3 regions of the Halomonas sp. NYA30 genome follow, and region 1 is predicted to be linked to each of the others. Evidence: predicted binding sites of a transcription regulator. Region 1 holds the regulator's gene; each other region holds the start of a gene.
What was found. The regulator FNR, encoded in region 1, switches genes on or off when oxygen is low (the NO sensors DNR and NnrR bind a similar motif). The targets are predictions, from matches to a motif close to TTGATNTANATCAA.

Region 1 (5,645 bases):
CGCGGCCCTGACCGCAGGCCATGGTCAACTGCGCAAGCGCGGCGTGTTGATCACCCGTGCCGATGCCATGGAGACGCTCTCCAACGTAACCCGAGTAATCTTTGACAAAACCGGCACGCTAACCCGCGGCGAAATGCACCTGACCCAAACCCAGCCGTTTGGCGAATTGACCGCCGAGCACGCCCAGGCAATTGCCGCTGCGCTTGAAGCCCACTCAGAACATCCTATCGCCCGCGCCTTTCGTCCGTTTCGGGATGCAACGCTTCAGGCAAAAGATATTCATAGCCATACCGGTCAAGGACTAGAGGGCACGCTAAACGGCGCGCGCTGGAAGCTGGGCAAACCAGAATTTGCCGCTGGAGAAGCCATTTCGGCACCCGCCAAGGGCCAATGGCTGCTGCTGAGCGAAAACGGCGAACCCCGTGCCTGGTTTGGTCTGCATGATGGTATTCGTGATGACGCTGCTGCCACGATCAAAGCCCTTCAGGGCCAGGGGCTAACCGTGGAGCTGCTCTCCGGTGATACCGTCGATGCCGTTGAGAGCCTGGCTAACCAGCTCAACATTACTACTTGGCATGCGGGTACCAGCCCCGAAGGCAAACTGGCCAGGATGAAAGAGCTTCAAGCCGCTGGCGAAACCGTGGTAATGATTGGTGACGGCATCAACGACGTACCGGTGCTAGCCGGTGCTGATGTGGCAATTGCCATGAATGGCGCGACGGATCTCGCCCGTACCCGAGCCGACGCGGTGCTGCTCAGCCCACGCCTGATGCGGATTTTTGAGGCTATCGAGATTTCCCGCGCGACCCGGCGTATCATGCGCCAGAACATGATCTGGTCAGTATGCTACAACTTTTCGGCGCTGCCGCTGGCGGCAATGGGGCTGGTGCCGCCCTGGCTGGCGGCCATTGGTATGTCGCTCAGCTCGCTAGTGGTGGTGGGTAACGCGCTGCGGCTGTCACGCTGGCGTACGACGCCGCCCGCTTCTTCGCCAAGCGCTTCAACACCGGTAACCGCATGACGATTCTGTATCTACTCATTCCGCTTTCACTGATTCTGCTGGGCCTCGCCGTCTGGGCATTTTTCTGGGCGGTGAAAAATGATCAGTTCGACGACTTGGAAGGCCCGGCGCACCGCATTTTGTTTGATGAAGATGAGAATGACCTCAACCCCGAACAGCGACGCCAGCGGCAGCAGACCAAGCACCGCCCTGCTGCCCCCTCCGACACACACTCACCCGACGACCAAGAGCCCCGGCCATGAATCCAACCGGCCTTGACCTGCCGCCACTGCTGGCGGCGTTCGTGTTTGGTTTGATGGGCGGCGCCCATTGCATTGGCATGTGTGGTGGCATTATGAGCGCGCTCACTTTTGCAGTACCCCCCAGCATGCGTCATCCGGCGCGTATGGGTGGCTTGCTGCTCAGCTATAACGCAGGTCGCATCACTAGCTACATGAGCGCAGGCGCGCTGGTAGCCCTACTAGGCACGCTATTTTCCCTCTCTGCCACGGCGCGAATGCTGCTACAAGTGTTTGCGGCGCTGATGCTGATCCTGATGGCGCTGTATATCGCCAATTGGTGGAAAGGGCTGCTTAAAGTTGAAGCGATAGGCCGCCGCCTATGGCGCTTTATCGAGCCGGTAGGGCGACGTTTAATGCCCGTAGTTCATTTACCCCAAGCCTTTGCGCTGGGGGCGATATGGGGTTGGCTGCCCTGTGGGCTGGTCTACTCCATGCTGGCCTGGAGCTTAGCAATTGCCGACCCGCTCCAGGGCGCACTATTGATGGGCGCCTTTGGACTGGGCACGCTACCTGCGCTGCTGGCCACCGGGCTTGCCGCGCGCCAGTTAAGCCACCTGATTCGTCACCCGGCAACGCGCAGCGTGGCCGCGCTGACGATCATTGCTTTTGCGCTGTGGCAGCTGTGGACACTCACAGCACACAACCTTCATTAACATGACATGGCTCAATATTTATATCGGCGCCGCGCGTTAGGCTGGCATCAAAGCTTTAACGCCACTTTTAACGCCGGAGCGTCACTTCATGCCCGTTCATGCCCTCGCGGCTTCTTCTACGATGACTTCAACCATGGCCGGGGCAGCACCGGAGCAGAAAAAATGGGATGAAGCCTTGCTGCGCCGTTACGACACCAGCGGCCCGCGCTATACGTCCTACCCCACGGCGTTGTCGTTTCACGACCAATTTACCCCGAGCGATTTGACTCAGGCGTTAGAGCGCAGCAATGCCAGCCAACGTCCTCTTTCGCTGTATGTGCATATCCCCTTCTGCCGCAAAATTTGCTTTTACTGCGCGTGTAATAAAATCGCCACCAAGAACACCGCCCTGGCCGAGCCGTACCTATCCCGGCTTGACCGTGAAATGGTGCTGACCGCTCGCCACCTGGATACCACACGACCGGTGAAGCAGTTGCACTGGGGTGGCGGAACACCGACGTTTCTTAACTTGAACCAGATGGGCGACTTGATTGATCGCCTGGACGCGCGCTTTGGTCTCTCGTCCGCGTCTGATCGCGATTACGCGATTGAAATCGACCCACGCGAAGCGGACGTATTTACGCTGCGCCACCTGCAGTCGCTCGGTTTCAATCGCATCAGTTTAGGCGTGCAGGACTTAAGCCCGCTGGTGCAGAAAGCCATTAACCGTATTCAGCCACGGGTACTCACCGAGACGCTGATGGATGAAGCACACCGGCTGGGCTTTCGTTCGCTCAATCTCGATTTAATATACGGCTTGCCCTTTCAGACTGAAAAAAGCTTTGCAGACACCTTGCGCCAAGTGATCGAGTTAAATCCCGCACGGCTTTCTGTGTTTAACTACGCCCACATGCCCGAGCGCTTTGCCCCCCAGCGGCGGATTAACATCGATGACCTGCCGGGCAGCGAAGAGAAGCTGGCGATTCTGCGCACCACGATTGAGATGCTCACCGCGGCCGGTTATGTGCACATCGGCATGGATCACTTTGCTCGTCCTGATGACAGCTTGGCGATCGCCCAGCGCGAAGGCTCGCTCCAGCGCAACTTTCAAGGCTACTCCAGTCACGCCCAGTGCGACTTAATCGGGCTTGGCGTGTCGGCGATTTCTCGCGTCGATGACGTCTATGCACAGAACCCTAGCGATCTGGCCCGCTATGAAGCAGCGCTGGATCAAGGCCAATTGGCAACCGTACGTGGGCTGCGCTTAAGTGACGATGACCTGATCCGCCGGGACGTTATTGAGCGACTAATGTGTGATATGCGCATTGATCTGGCCGCCATCGATCAACGCTGGAACATTGATGCCCCGCGTTACTTTGCGCAAGCGCTTGAGCACTTACAGGGCGCCGAGCGAGATGGCCTGCTGACGCGCAGCGGCGACCAGCTTAGCGCGACGCCCATGGGACGGCTGCTGATTCGTCACTTAGCCATGGCGTTTGATGCTCACCTGCCGCAGCAATCAGGCAAGCACTACTCAAAGATTGTGTAAACAAGCTATCGCTAACGAAATGAAGCTTCCATACTAAGAGAAGCCTACCTCAGCACGGCGTAATGATTACCTGCCACTCACGACGCTACTCAAGGAGTTATGCATGTTGGAACCCATGAGCCGCCGACGCTCGCTACTCCATGAAGCTCGCTGCCAAACCTGCAGCTTGAGCTCACTATGCTTGCCACTTGCCCTTGAGATAGACGATATGGGCCAGTTCGATGCCATTATTCGTCGTCGCGCACCGCTGAAAAAAGGCGAGCCACTATTTCGCCAAGGCGATACTTTTACCAGCGTTTATGCGGTACGTTCGGGCAGTTTGAAACAAGTCACATCAGAGGGAAACGGCAGCGAACAACTGACCAATTTCTACCTCCCCAGCGAACTAGTGGGGTTGGACGGGATCGATGAAGAGCACTACCCAGGGAGTGTAATTGCCCTGGAAACGACCACCGTTTGCGAGATTCCCTTTGATCGCTTGGACTCACTCTCTGAGGAGTTGCCCGAACTGCGTGGCCAGCTGTATCGCAGCATGAGCAAAGAGTTGCGCGACGACCGGCGCATGATGCGCCTGCTGTCACGTAAAACCGCCGACCAGCGGCTGGCGAGCTTTTTAATCACGCTTTCAGATCGTTTTCGTCGCCGTGGCTACTCGCCCTACAGTTTCCGCCTTTCCATGCCCAGGGCCGATATCGGCAACTATTTGGGTTTAGCGGTGGAAACCGTCAGCCGGATTTTAAGCCGCTTCCAGCAGCAGAGCGTAGTGGCGGTATCCGGGCGAGAGGTCAATATTCTTGATATGCAGCGCTTAATCACCCTCGCCGAAGAGGAGCAAAACGCTAGCTGACGTTAAATGCCTGGATACGCCCGGCCAGTAGTTCTGCCTGTTTGGCTTCTAGCCCTTCAAAATCAAAGAGATTGCGATCCGCTAGCTGGGAAGGCGCAATATTGGTAACGGCTTTAAACATGCTTTCCAGGCGACCGGGGAATTTTTTGTCCCACTCGGCGAGCATCTCTTTGACGACCTGACGCTGCATATTGGGCTGCGAACCGCATAGATTGCAGGGAATAATCGGGAATTCCATCAGCCGTGAAAACTCGGCAATATCCGCCTCTTTACAGTAAGCCAACGGCCGAATGACGATATTTTTACCATCATCAGAAAGTAGCTTAGGCGGCATCGCTTTTAAGTTGCCGCCAAAGAACATATTGAGAAACAGGGTTTCAAGGATGTCTTCACGGTGGTGGCCCAGGGCAATTTTATTGGCGCCAATCTCTTCGGCAAAGCCATACAGCGAACCGCGGCGCAGGCGTGAACAGAGCGCGCAAGTCGTTTTACCTTCTGGCGTTTTTTCTTTCACCACCGAATAAGTATCACGCTCGACAATGTGATATTCCACGCCCTGCTTATCCAGATACGCAGGCAGCACATGCTCGGGAAAACCGGGCTGTTTTTGATCCAGATTGACCGCTACCAGTGAGAAATTGACCGGCGCGTTGCGCTGCAAGTTGCGCAAAATCTCCAGCATCGTATAGCTGTCCTTGCCTTATATGCCAAATTTTTTTAAAAGAGGAAGAGTGAGTGAGTGAGTAAAGCATTACAATACAGTCACTTAATTTTCTTTCTTCTAAAGAAAACAAACACAAGCCATACAAAAAATTCATTTTTTGTAAAAAAAAGCTTTAAGCAAATGCAGTTGATCAAAATATAACCAAAGACAGCCCAGATACACCAATGTATTCTTTACAAAATCATAGGTTGATTGCTTCTATAAAATTGGTCGAAGAAACATCTACACTGCCAGTATGGTTCGAGATGACTTTACTAGACCTGTCGATATCGAGATTGTGGAAATCGAAAAGATTTAAGTCAGCTAGTTGGCTTGGACTTACATTCTGGATACCGTTAAATATGTTTTCAATACAACCCGCTTTTTGTTTTTCCCAGCCTGCCAACATGTTTTTTATATTCTGTCTTTGTAAGTTCTCCTGAGAACCACAAAGATTACATGGAATAATTGGAAATTCTACAATTGATGCCAGCTTAGCAATATCTTTCTCACGACAATAAGAAAGCGGTCTTATTACAATATTTCTGCGATCATCACTTAGCAGCTTAGGAGGCATTGCCTTTAACTTACCGTTAAAAAACATATTCAAAA
Region 2 (5,645 bases), 1.1 Mb from region 1:
TCTTGCAAGGCGATCGCCTCACTTCGGCCCGCGATTAGTTATTCGGAAATTGCTCCCAGCAACCTTTCAATTGCGCGCAAGTTTTTCCTGCATTTGGATTTAAAGCCTGGAAACTTACAATATTATCAGCTACGCGGATGAAACCTCGTCAATGAAGGCTGCCCTTAAAGGGGTATCTCTGGAGCGATATAGATAGCCACCTAGCCGAGCGATGGCCTTCATATAGAAACCATGTCGCGTCGCTGACCCAGTCGAGGCGGTGGAATCGACCGGTCGACCAGAACTAATAAATGATCAGTAAAGAACCGTTGCTAGCAAGGCAGCCGGGAACTGATGCCTAAGAATGATCAGTCCGGATACGATGTAGCCGAGCATAATGCCGATGGTGAGTCGATCGGCTGTGGTGAAGCACATATCCTCAATCCGGTAGCCAGTTTTTCAGATTCCATCATATACGTGTGTGCTAACGCACAGATCGTGTGATGTCAGACCCTGAACATGATGGTGCGGGTCCGTGTCGTTTGATCGCCAAGGTATCGGTCGCGTTACTATCCGCGCTAGATAACGAATAGTGCATTATGGAAATACAATCCTAATAATGTCAGGAAGGGTCTCCTCATGAATAGAGTCAACACTGCAGCAATGGCTTTTTGTCTTCTCGCTGTTCTGCCTAGGGCAGCATCCGCCCAAAACTCAGAGTACGGCCCACAAGGGGGTGTCCGTGAGTTTTCGATCTCTGGAACTGGCAGTAACGATCGGAATTTTAATAGCGGAAACTTCGGCGTGAGACTGTTGATCTTGGTTGGTATCTGAGGGATAACATGGTTGCCGGTGTTCGGCAAAGCGTCAATTACGCCGATGTCGAAGGCGAAGGCGGGCGTCACAGATGGTTTCTGGAACGGCTCAACCCGTGGTTACCTAACCCATCAGTTCCTTGATGGTCGTGCGCGGCCCTTCGTCGGTGCTAGCCTCGGTGGTATCTATGGAGACGGCGTCAAAGACAGCGCCTTCGCGGGACGGGAAACGGGTATGAAATACTATGTTCTGCCCAAGGCCTATTTCCTCGCTCGCGCTGAGTATCAGTTCCTGTTCAGCGATACCGACGATGCCACCGATGCGTTTCAGGAGGACGGTATCTGGGCTTATACGATTGGTCTGGGCTACAATTTCTGAACCACATCAAGATGCCACGAACCACCACGGCCACGTGGCGGGTGTGCATCTCTTGTCGCGCGCGGATGGCATCGGCCTTGCCTTCCGGATAGCGTTGCTTATAGCTATTAAGCTAGGTTCTTAACTACCTAAGGTGGTTGTCCTGACGGTCACCCATTCGGTGATGTCACCCTTGTCAGCACCGCCGTGATCAGCAGGATAACCACGACCAGCACCACCTCCAGCGCAATACTGCGCTGCAAACGTCGTGGGGCTGTTGCATCGCCGCTCTCAAAGGCAGGTACAAGCCGCCACTTGTTCGCGGCAGCAAATAACAGCAGCACCGCGACAATCAATACTTTGCCGATCAAGAACTGTCCATATGCCGTGGTGAGCAGGGGTGTGAGACCGCCTGTTAGCAGCGTGGCCAAAGTGACGCCCGCCAGTACCAACACGCCAACTCCGCCCATGGCGAGTTGCCCGAAACGGGTCAGAATGCGGGCGGTATTGCCGTGGTTGTAATGTTGCCCCACTAAGTGGAACAGCGGCCACAGCGAGGCTACCCAGAATGCTGCCGCCATCAGGTGAACGATCAGCAAGACAGCCAGAACGAGGCGTGGGGTGTTTACTGTATGCCCCACCTGCACGAATGCCAGCATCACCAATAAAACGCCTACTAGGCTCAAGCTGTTGGCTGTTTTCGAGAACGCTAAGTTATTAAGCTGAATCGCCTGGACCAGCAGCAAACCAGCTACCACCAGTATTAGTCGACCCCCGGACGCGCCATCGAACACGATCCCGAGCAACATTGGGTTGGTTGCAGCCGCTATATTGCCGCCTCCAAGGTAACCAGCTTCTAAAGACCACTGGAACAGAATCAGGATGACCCCCGCCCAGGCAGAAAGGACACCCATGCGGGCGACGCGCCTCCGGTCGTGATCAGGGAGCCGGGGAAACGCTAGACGAAACAACACGGCCCCCGTCGCGACTAGGGCGCTAAGGTAAATCCCGGCCGCCACGAGAATCATCGCGACGGTCCAGACATCGAGGCTATTTTCGGAGAACCACCAAGCCACGGGTCAGGGCTCGACCGAGAAGTTAAAACCGTCGGACATCATGTGTCCGTCATCCAATAGGCCGCGCCAGTGCACCTGGTAGTCCCCAGCCGAAAGAATTTCACCGGGCTTCACGACGTAGCGTTCGACCTGTTCACTGCCTGGCTGACCATCAAGAGGAACGGGGCCGTTTGGGCCTGTCACTTCAAACTGGGTGATGCGCATCATGCCACCAAACTCGATGCCAATCTCTGCTGGGGAATCCTGAATGGTGACGCCATCCTTAGGCGAAGTGCTTGCGCCCCCTTCATGGGCCAGCACTGGGATTGCTAGCGACAGCAACAGCGTTGCTAAGGTAGCGTGAATGATAGGGAGCGAACTCGTCTTCTTTTGCATACCGTATCCTTATATATTTTTAGGGTTGAATGGATGCCGTTACTTCATCGCGGAGGCGCTAAAACTGATTCGGCTGAGCCTTCTTACATCGTTCATCTGCCCTGTTTGGCGAACAAGGCGCATGGCGTCGTGCTTTTCTTCATGGAAATGAGTCGGTGTTATAACGTGCCAACCTACCTGAAACAGGGCTGAAAATGGCGGAAAAAATGATCTGTGACAACACTTAGGTATTGGGATCGGTTTCTCCTTTACCTTTGGGCCACCTATAGGTTGTAGGCTTATAACGAAAGCTAACTCCGCCTTCTTCCATTTTTAATGGATAAGGCGATGTCTCGACCAGCAACATGATAAGAGGAAATATCATGGTTAAACACAAGATGATCTTTGTCATTGGTCTGGCTGCAAGCCTCAGTGTCCCCAGCAGCGCCATCTTCGCTCAAGGTATGAGCCAAGGCGCCCAAGGTCAGGGCAATATGATGGACGGCCAAGTCGGTATGGGTTCGGGCATGATGATGGGCAGTCAAGAAGGCATGTACCCAGGAATGATGATGGGAGGGCAAAGCGGGATGATGCCTTGTCCAATGATGGAAGGCATGGGGAGTATGTCCGGCATTGGCGGTATGCTCGACGAGCAGCAGATGAGTACCATGCGTGAGATGCGCCAAGAACACCGCGCGGCCCAGCTTGAGCGGATGGGCGAATTGATGAACCTGCGCGACGACATGATGCAAACCATGCAGACTGAACGCCCTGAACCAGAGGAAATAAAGGCGCTGCATGCTCAAATGGCCAACCTTCATGGCGATATGATGGCTGATAACGTGCGCATGCATAATCAGATGCAGGACTTACTGACCGATGAGCAGCGTGAACAGATGAGAGGAAGCATGCCCAGCCACCATGGCCCGCAATAAGCCTTGGCGATTGCCTCTTTTTTTAGGAGTGATGGCATGATGAACGCGGAATGTTTTGCTTTTATGGGGTCAATGGGGTGGCTAGGCTGGTTGATGCCCCTGGCCATGCTGTTATTAATTGGCTTGGCGATCGCTTCGCTGGCCAAGTACCTCTTCAGTCGTTCACGCTAAGGAGTTGAAAATAATGCAACATATGAGTCTGGATTCATAGAATAACCGCAGCACTTTGGATCACACAGTAGAGGAAGGAGGGCCAGCGCCGGTACCCTCTCGACTTTACCGACCAAAGTGAAGCAGAGAATGGGATACCGACAACTGACCCAGGCCCAACGATACCAAATTTTCGCTTACCTTGAGACTGGCATCAGCCAGCGACAGATAGCCAAGGCTATTGGGGTTCACAGCAGCACCATTAGCCGGGAGATAAAGCGCAATGGGCTTACTGCTGGCTATGCGCCTGAGCAGGCTCAATTGAGAAGTGATCAGCGTCGACGCAGCGCCTGGAAAGTGACGAAGCGACTGCCCAGCCTAATTCGATGGGTCACTGATCAACTGATGGGGCTCTTCGACGTTGGGTGTGGAATTCGCCCCCTGAGCTGGGCCAGAATATGACCTCCACAGCGGCAGGAGGTATGACATGGACGGCACCCAGATTCTAACACTCGGCCTGGGCTTGGAAGCGCCCTGGATCCTCAAGAACCAGTACCTGGATACCGCCGTGTCGCCCCACCGCCTGGACCTCTATGTCGAGGCGGAGCGAGGCAGTCTCTATCCCTGCCCAGAATGTGGTAAGGCCTGCCAAGCTCATGACTTTGCCGACAAAACCTGGCGGCATCTGAACTTCTTTCAGCATCACTGTTACCTGCATGCTCGCGTGCCGCGCACGAAGTGTCCTGACCATGGCGTCAAGCGCATAGAGGTGCCCTGGGCCCGGCCGGGCAGCGACTTTACCCTGCTGTTCGAGCAAGCGGCCATGTCACTGGTCAAGGAGATGCCGGTACTGGCCGTCTCCCGCCAGTTGGAGATTTCCGACAAACGACTATGGCGCATCGTGCACCACTACGTTGGCCGCATGTTGGGGGAACTGGATCTGTCCAAGGTGGTGACGGTCGGCGTGGACGAAACCGCCTCCCGGCGCGGTCATCGCTATGTCACGGTGTTCCTCGACATGCAGCGCAAGCGGGAACCGGTTATCTTTGCCGTCCCAGGCTGCGGCAAGGATGCCATCCAGGCTTTCAGCGCCTTCCTGGCGGCCCATGGCGGCGACCCGAATAATGTGGTCGAGGTCGTCTGCGATATGTCGCCAGCCTTCCTTAGTGGCGTGACCGAGCACCTTCCCAAGGCCGAGGTAACGGTCGACTGGTTCCATATCGTACAGACCTTCACCAAGCGGCTGGACGAGGTACGCAAGAAAGAGCGCCGGGAGCAGGGGCACCCCAAGTCGCTGCGCTGGGCCCTGCTGAAGAACCTGGATAACAAGAACCTGACACCCAAACAGCTTTCGGCGCTCCAGGAGTTGGTAGCCGATCAGAGCGCCACGGCCGATGCCTGGGTGATCAAGGAGAAGCTACGCTGGATCCAGAAGGCTCCAACGCCCAGAGCGGCTCGGTGGCGCATCACGAACTACCTCAAGGTCATGCAGGCGGCGGTGTCTGAAAAGTCACTGCTGGAGCCGATGGGGAAAGCCCTGGCGACGCTTGAGCGGCACGCCGACGCGGTGGTCAGACGCTGGCTCTCGGGACTGACGAACGCAAGACTGGAAGGAATGAATGGTCTGTTCCAAGCGGCTCGGTCACGGGCACGTGGCTACCGGAACGAGGCCAACTTTATCGCCATGATCTACCTGATTGGGAGCCCGGTGGGCCGCCTATTCGATCAGGCCAAATCCACGTGAAGTGACGAAGAACCAATTCTTAAGGGAGAAAGCGAACGTTATGTCATGAGCCTTTCTAATGAAGCCAAGCCGGTGTTTGAACGTATATGTGTATATATAGAGTCGAATTCCGTTCTGGGAATGAGGTATTCAAGTTTTGCTGATTTAGCTTCCAAGATGCCCGAAAATATTATTAGGTTGGCAGCCATCATGAGTGCGTTTGATGAGGGCATAAAACAGCCAATTTCAGTAAAT
Region 3 (5,645 bases), 1.1 Mb from region 1:
TGCGGGGCCGCTGATTATCGACGCCGCCGAGCGCGAGCCTATCCGTTACGACCGTGAGCATGTGTTACTGCTCACCGACTGGACCTTTGAAGAACCGATGTCGGTGTTCCGTAATCTGAAAACCATGGAAGGCTATTACAACTTCCAAGAGCGCACGATTGCTGATTTTTTCGCCGATGTACGCGAAAAGGGTTTCTCACAAACCGCCGAGATGCGCGGTATGTGGGCCCAAATGCGTATGAGCTCGCGGGATATCGCCGATGTCACCGGCAGCACTTATACCTACCTGCTCAACGGCCACTCCCCCCAGGAAAACTGGAACGCGCTGTTCAAGGCCGGTGAGCGGGTACGGCTACGCGTGATTAACGGTTCGGCCATGTCATACTTCGATGTCCGTATACCTGGCCTGAAGATGACCGTGGTGGCCGCCGATGGCCAGCCAGTGCAACCCGTGCCTGTTGATGAGTTCCGTATTGGCGTGGCGGAAACGTACGATGTGCTTGTTTCACCAGAAGATGATCGAGCCTATACCATCTTCGCCGAAGCCATGGATCGGAGTGGCTACGCTCGCGCCACGCTAGCCCCGCGTGAAGGCATGCAGGCGGAGATTCCCAAGCGCCGCCAAATTGCCGACCGCGGCATGGAAGCCATGGGTGCCCACGGTATGGGCGGTATGGATCACTCCAACATGGCGGGGATGGATCACTCTGGCATGTCCAACATGTCGGGGATGGATCACTCTGGCATGTCCAACATGTCGGGGATGGATCATTCCAGCATGGCTGGGATGGATCACTCCGGTATGTCCAACATGCAAGGCATGGATCACTCTACTATGGGGGGGATGGCAGCCGAGCAGGCCAAAATAGGCGCAAATGGTTTGCTTCTCGCCGGTGAAGCTCAGCCGGGCTCTCGCTATAACCAGGCGGGAATCGGCATTGATCCTGACGAACGACGCGTATTGGTTTACCGGGATCTCAAAGCGTTCACACCATGGCCTGATCGCCGTGAGCCAGGCCGTGAGCTTGAGCTGCACCTGACCGGCAATATGGAGCGTTATATGTGGTCGTTCGACGGTAAGAAGTTTAGCGAAGTGACCGGCCCTATTCATTTTGAGAAAGATGAGCGGCTGCGCCTAATTCTGATTAACGACACCATGATGGAGCATCCTATCCACCTCCACGGCATGTGGATGGAGCTGGAAAACGGCCAGGGTGAATTGATTCCGCGCAAACACACCTTGAACGTGAAGCCCGGCGAGCGCGTGTCTGCGCTGATCACTGCAGACGCCGAGGGCAGTTGGGCGTTCCACTGCCACCTTCTCTATCACATGGATGCCGGCATGTTCCGCGTTGTTCAGGTTTCTTAAGGAGGCAGTATGAAAACCAAGCACTACTTAACCCTCGCCAGCGCCGCCCTCGGCATGGCCGCCGCCACGACTGCTCAAGCCGAAGACGGCTATGACGCCCCGGCCGGCTGGCCGTCACCGGTCGTGGAGCACCCGATGACCACGGTACGGGTCGATCGCTTGGAATATGCTTCGCCCGACAAGGGGGGGGATGCCTTGGTCTGGGATTTCCAGGCCTGGTATGGCGGTGATTTCAATCGCCTATACGTGGAAGGCGAAGGCGAAAACGTCCAGGGCGATGGCGAAGATGCAGAATTCGAGTCCCTCAACCTGCTTTATAGTCGTTTGATTGCCGACTTCTGGGAACTTCAGGGCGGCATCGGTTATCAGGGCGGTATCGCTACGAATGACTATCCCGAACGCTATTTCGGCGTCATCAGCCTATTGGGGCTCGCCCCCTATCGCTTCGAGACCGATCTCGACTTGATGATAAGCGATGAAGGCGATATCTCCGCCAGCCTGGAAAGCGAGTACGATCTGCGCCTGACTCAGCGGCTCTACCTACAGCCGCGTACCGAAATTGCCGTAGCTGCCAGCGAAGTTAAGGAGTTTGGTGTGGGTGAGGGCCTTAACTCAGTGCGTGTCGGCATGCGCCTGGGCTACGAAGTGACCAGACGCTTTGCGCCTTACGTGGGCGCTTACTGGGTAAAAGAGTATGGCGATACCGCTGACCTTTCTCGTGCTGGCGGGAATAATACCGAAGATACCGGCGTGGTGGCAGGTGTCAGGTTAATATTTTAAATCGTTAAGCACTCTATAACTTGCGCCACCGGAAGGTGGCGTTTTTTTTGCTAAAAAACCACTAAATTCAGCTTCAATTCATACTCTAAGGTTATTATTAAATTGTAAATAACCAACGGAGTAAACCACCATGAAATTTAAAGCAATTATTTTTGGCGCAACGGTAGCAACTATACTATCTACACCTGTCTTGGCTAGCTTAGGTAACACCTCTCAAGGCGCTCCGACGCTTGAAAGAGGCGTATCTTCTACGCTGATTCTTGCACAAGGGCACTCGAAGCGTTTCAATATTAATATTGAACAAGCGACTACCCTCCAAGTGACAAGTGAACATTTTCCGGGCATTACAAGCACTGGCAACCGCATTTCAGCTGTTCTTTATAATGAGGCGGGACAGCAGGTAGCAGAAGCTTCCAGCCCACGGGGGCACTTCGAACTTATTCGTCAGCTGCAACCTGGAAATTATCAGCTTGAGGTGAGTGGTAGCTCATTGGGAGGTAATAACCAAAGTGACAGTAACCGTTATGAACTACATGTCGCCTATTGATATCCTTTAGTCTTGACATGAATTAAGAAGGTCAGCCATGAGCTGACCTTTTTTATGAAAAACTAGTATCTCGGCAAACAAATTCAGCTTTAATTCAGGAATTTTCGCTAACCTTATAGTGCCGCAATCGGCGTAAAAACAAACCAATTCATAAAAAGGTGTCATCATGTGGAATAACAAGAAGATTCCCTTGGTCAGCATGACGGTTATGGCCTTGGCAATCGGCTCGACGTATGTTTCGGCCCTGGAAACCCAAGTGGGAGAGACCACCGTGGGGCTTTATACCCATTAAGCTTTGTATCGCTCACCGAAAACCTAATGATGATGGGAATGAGGCTATGGATACCGCTTGGGTAATTATCGCCTACTTTTTGCGAGGCGCTTGATCAGGATCATATTTCCCTCCGATGCTGTTCAGGTTGCGTTCAGACAAATCATCCATGCTGTTATTGGGGTTATTTATTTGATTTTTCCCAAACCAACGGCCTTAACTGCTGTTGGCTCTTTGGGCGAGTTACTGAGGTGATTATGAGTAACAGTACAAGTAGTCGTTTGCTGATGTTGTGGGTGCCACTTGCTGGGTTTGTCATTTGGGCGGGATACCTGATTGGAACCGAGCACCGTCTCCACCTATTTCAGTTCTTACCTTTCCTCTTTTTGGCAGCATGCCCACTGATGCATATTTTCATGCATAAACACCACGGCGGTCATAAGGACAAAATAGACAAGGACTGAACCACTCTATATATACATGTACGCGCCTGGGAGAAAGACCATGAAAACGACACAACAAGAGCACCGCTTGGGTGTTTCCAAAAACACACTGGTGACTCGGAATTTAAAAATCAAGCCTAGTAAATCCAAACGCATTGAAGAAGCGCTGTCAGATATCGACCGACTCTATGGAATGGATAAGGTGGTCTACAACGAGAAAAACCGAAATATCAGCCTTGCTTACGATGCGCTGAGGCTCTGCATCGATGACGTTGAAAAAATTCTCAAGCTCCATGACATACAGGTCAGCGCTGATCGGTGGAACCGCTTTAAGAAGGAGTATTACCGTTTCGTCGATCAGAACGTTAAAGACAACGCTAAACAGGAACCTTGGAGCTGTCATTAATAGTCATAACGGCTACATGACACAACCAGGAGCAAGACTAGCTAGTTTAGGGTAAGAGCTGCTTGCCTGTGGCCTCGCAAAATCAGACATTCCGTTAGTCATTTGCCATGTGGCTGCACATAGGTTCTATTTTTAATTTATATAGCATCAAAAAACACCGCACAGGAGTCCTCGGCAGTTATTGCTGCTGTGGTTGCCGTTAATACAAGGAGTCGCTTTCATGGTTGGGCAGGATAGAACGCCACAATATAAAGAAAACAGTCTTTCGTTGGTCGGTGCCGTTGCATTAGGCACCGGCGTGATGATTGGGGCCGGTATTTTTGCGCTAACCGGCCAAATGGCCGAAATGACTGGTCGGCTATTTCCTCTAGCCTTTCTGGCCGCTGCCGTCATTGTCTCTTTCAGCGCTTATTCTTACGTTAAAATGTCCAATACCTTCCCATCAGCAGGTGGGATTGGCATGTATTTACAGAAAGCGTATGGCCCGACGCTTCCCACCGCCTTTCATGCCCTCCTGATGTATTTTTCCATGGTGATCGCACAGAGTTTTTTGGCGAGAACGTTTGGTTCCTACACGCTTGAGTTGTTTGACCTGGGGGATCGTTCACTATTTGTGCCCCTACTCGGGGTTGGTTTACTGCTAATAGCCTTTTTGATCAATTTATCCGCCAACCGCTTGATCGAGACCGTCGCCTCGGTGCTCGGATTTATCAAAATAGGTGGCATTATAGTGTTTGGTATTGTCGGCGTGTTTATTGCCGACTCCATCGAAATGGGTGCTGGCAACGATGCACCTACGCCTACGATAACGGGCTTTTTAGGTGCTACGGCGCTCGGCATACTGGCATTTAAAGGCTTCACGACGATTACCAATAGTGGTTCGGAGCTTAAAGATCCTAAGCGGAATCTTGGCAAAGCTATCACGATCTCGATTGCGCTATGCGTGGTGATCTATGCCCTTGTCGGTTTTGCCGTTGCCAGCAACCTATCTTTGCCTGAAATTATCGAAACCCAAGACTACTCCCTGGCCGCCGCTGCCCGTCCCGCACTGGGTGAAGCGGCAGTTGCGTTTACCGTCATTCTCGCCATGTTGGCAACGGCGGGCGGTATCATCGCCAGCGTCTTTGCCGTTTCACGCATGCTCGCCATGCTGACAGAAATGAAGCTGGTTCCTCACCGCCATTTCCACATGCCCGGCAGTGTACAAAAGCATACACTGGTGTACACTATCGTATTTGGCTTAGTGCTCACCGCTTTTTTTGACCTGAGCCGCATCGCAGCATTAGGCATCATTTTCTACCTGATCATGGATATGGCCATCCACTGGGGTGTGCTTCGTCATCTCAAGGACAGAGTGGGGGCTAATCCTGTTATTCCTAGCATTGCCATACTACTAGATGCTGTCGTGTTAATCGGCTTTTTATGGGTAAAAGCCATCTCGGACCCCATGGTGCTCATCGTTGCTGGCGTAGTAATGGCTACTCTTTTACTCGGCGAATGGATTTTCCTATCCAAACGCGACGCTTCAAACGATAGCGAGCACTCTCACACTCATTAACGTTAATAGCGTTATAGGAGGTACCAAATGGACGTTAGAACCTTTGGTGAATTGATCGATTGGACCCGTCAGTTACACGAGCATCTTGCAGCTTGCCTTGCTCATTGCGCCGATATACACGAAGAAGAGCGCGCTCGCATGTTGCTCAATTACTTAGCTGCACAGGAAGCGGAAATGCAGCGCGTTGTGGCGCGCTTTGAACAGACTGCTGACGCGAAAGCATTAAAAACCTACGTTTATGACTATTTGGAGCATAAACCTATCCGTACGC

Region 2: ACWI0H_RS11330 (copper resistance CopC family protein) is a predicted target of FNR. The motif match lies at 2,810-2,823, and genes of this name have one in related genera.
Region 3: ACWI0H_RS11385 (DUF2933 domain-containing protein) is a predicted target of FNR. The motif match lies at 3,079-3,092, and genes of this name have one in related genera.

What each region holds. Positions count from the first base shown of each region.
Region 1 covers NZ_OZ334477.1:3,586,419-3,592,063, forward strand. Annotated here, with positions in the region: gene ACWI0H_RS16655 (heavy metal translocating P-type ATPase) at 1-1,021, shown strand, start outside; gene ccoS (cbb3-type cytochrome oxidase assembly protein CcoS) at 1,018-1,263, shown strand; gene ACWI0H_RS16665 (sulfite exporter TauE/SafE family protein) at 1,260-1,955, shown strand; gene hemN (oxygen-independent coproporphyrinogen III oxidase) at 2,044-3,483, shown strand; gene fnr (fumarate/nitrate reduction transcriptional regulator Fnr) at 3,587-4,330, shown strand; partial or broken gene ttcA (tRNA 2-thiocytidine(32) synthetase TtcA) at 4,323-5,030, opposite strand; gene ttcA (tRNA 2-thiocytidine(32) synthetase TtcA) at 5,236-5,645, opposite strand, start outside.
Region 2 covers NZ_OZ334477.1:2,438,673-2,444,317, reverse strand. Annotated here, with positions in the region: gene ACWI0H_RS11340 (hypothetical protein) at 832-1,173, shown strand; gene ACWI0H_RS11335 (copper resistance D family protein) at 1,323-2,228, opposite strand; gene ACWI0H_RS11330 (copper resistance CopC family protein) at 2,232-2,603, opposite strand; gene ACWI0H_RS11325 (hypothetical protein) at 2,966-3,517, shown strand; gene ACWI0H_RS11320 (hypothetical protein) at 3,554-3,688, shown strand; partial or broken gene ACWI0H_RS11315 (transposase) at 3,818-4,072, shown strand; gene ACWI0H_RS11310 (ISL3 family transposase) at 4,155-5,411, shown strand; gene ACWI0H_RS11305 (DUF3987 domain-containing protein) at 5,427-5,645, shown strand, end outside.
Region 3 covers NZ_OZ334477.1:2,449,257-2,454,901, forward strand. Annotated here, with positions in the region: gene ACWI0H_RS11365 (copper resistance system multicopper oxidase) at 1-1,369, shown strand, start outside; gene ACWI0H_RS11370 (copper resistance protein B) at 1,379-2,149, shown strand; gene ACWI0H_RS11375 (hypothetical protein) at 2,280-2,696, shown strand; gene ACWI0H_RS11380 (hypothetical protein) at 2,863-2,988, shown strand; gene ACWI0H_RS11385 (DUF2933 domain-containing protein) at 3,255-3,431, shown strand; gene ACWI0H_RS11390 (hypothetical protein) at 3,472-3,816, shown strand; gene ACWI0H_RS11395 (APC family permease) at 4,037-5,374, shown strand; gene ACWI0H_RS11400 (hypothetical protein) at 5,402-5,645, shown strand, end outside.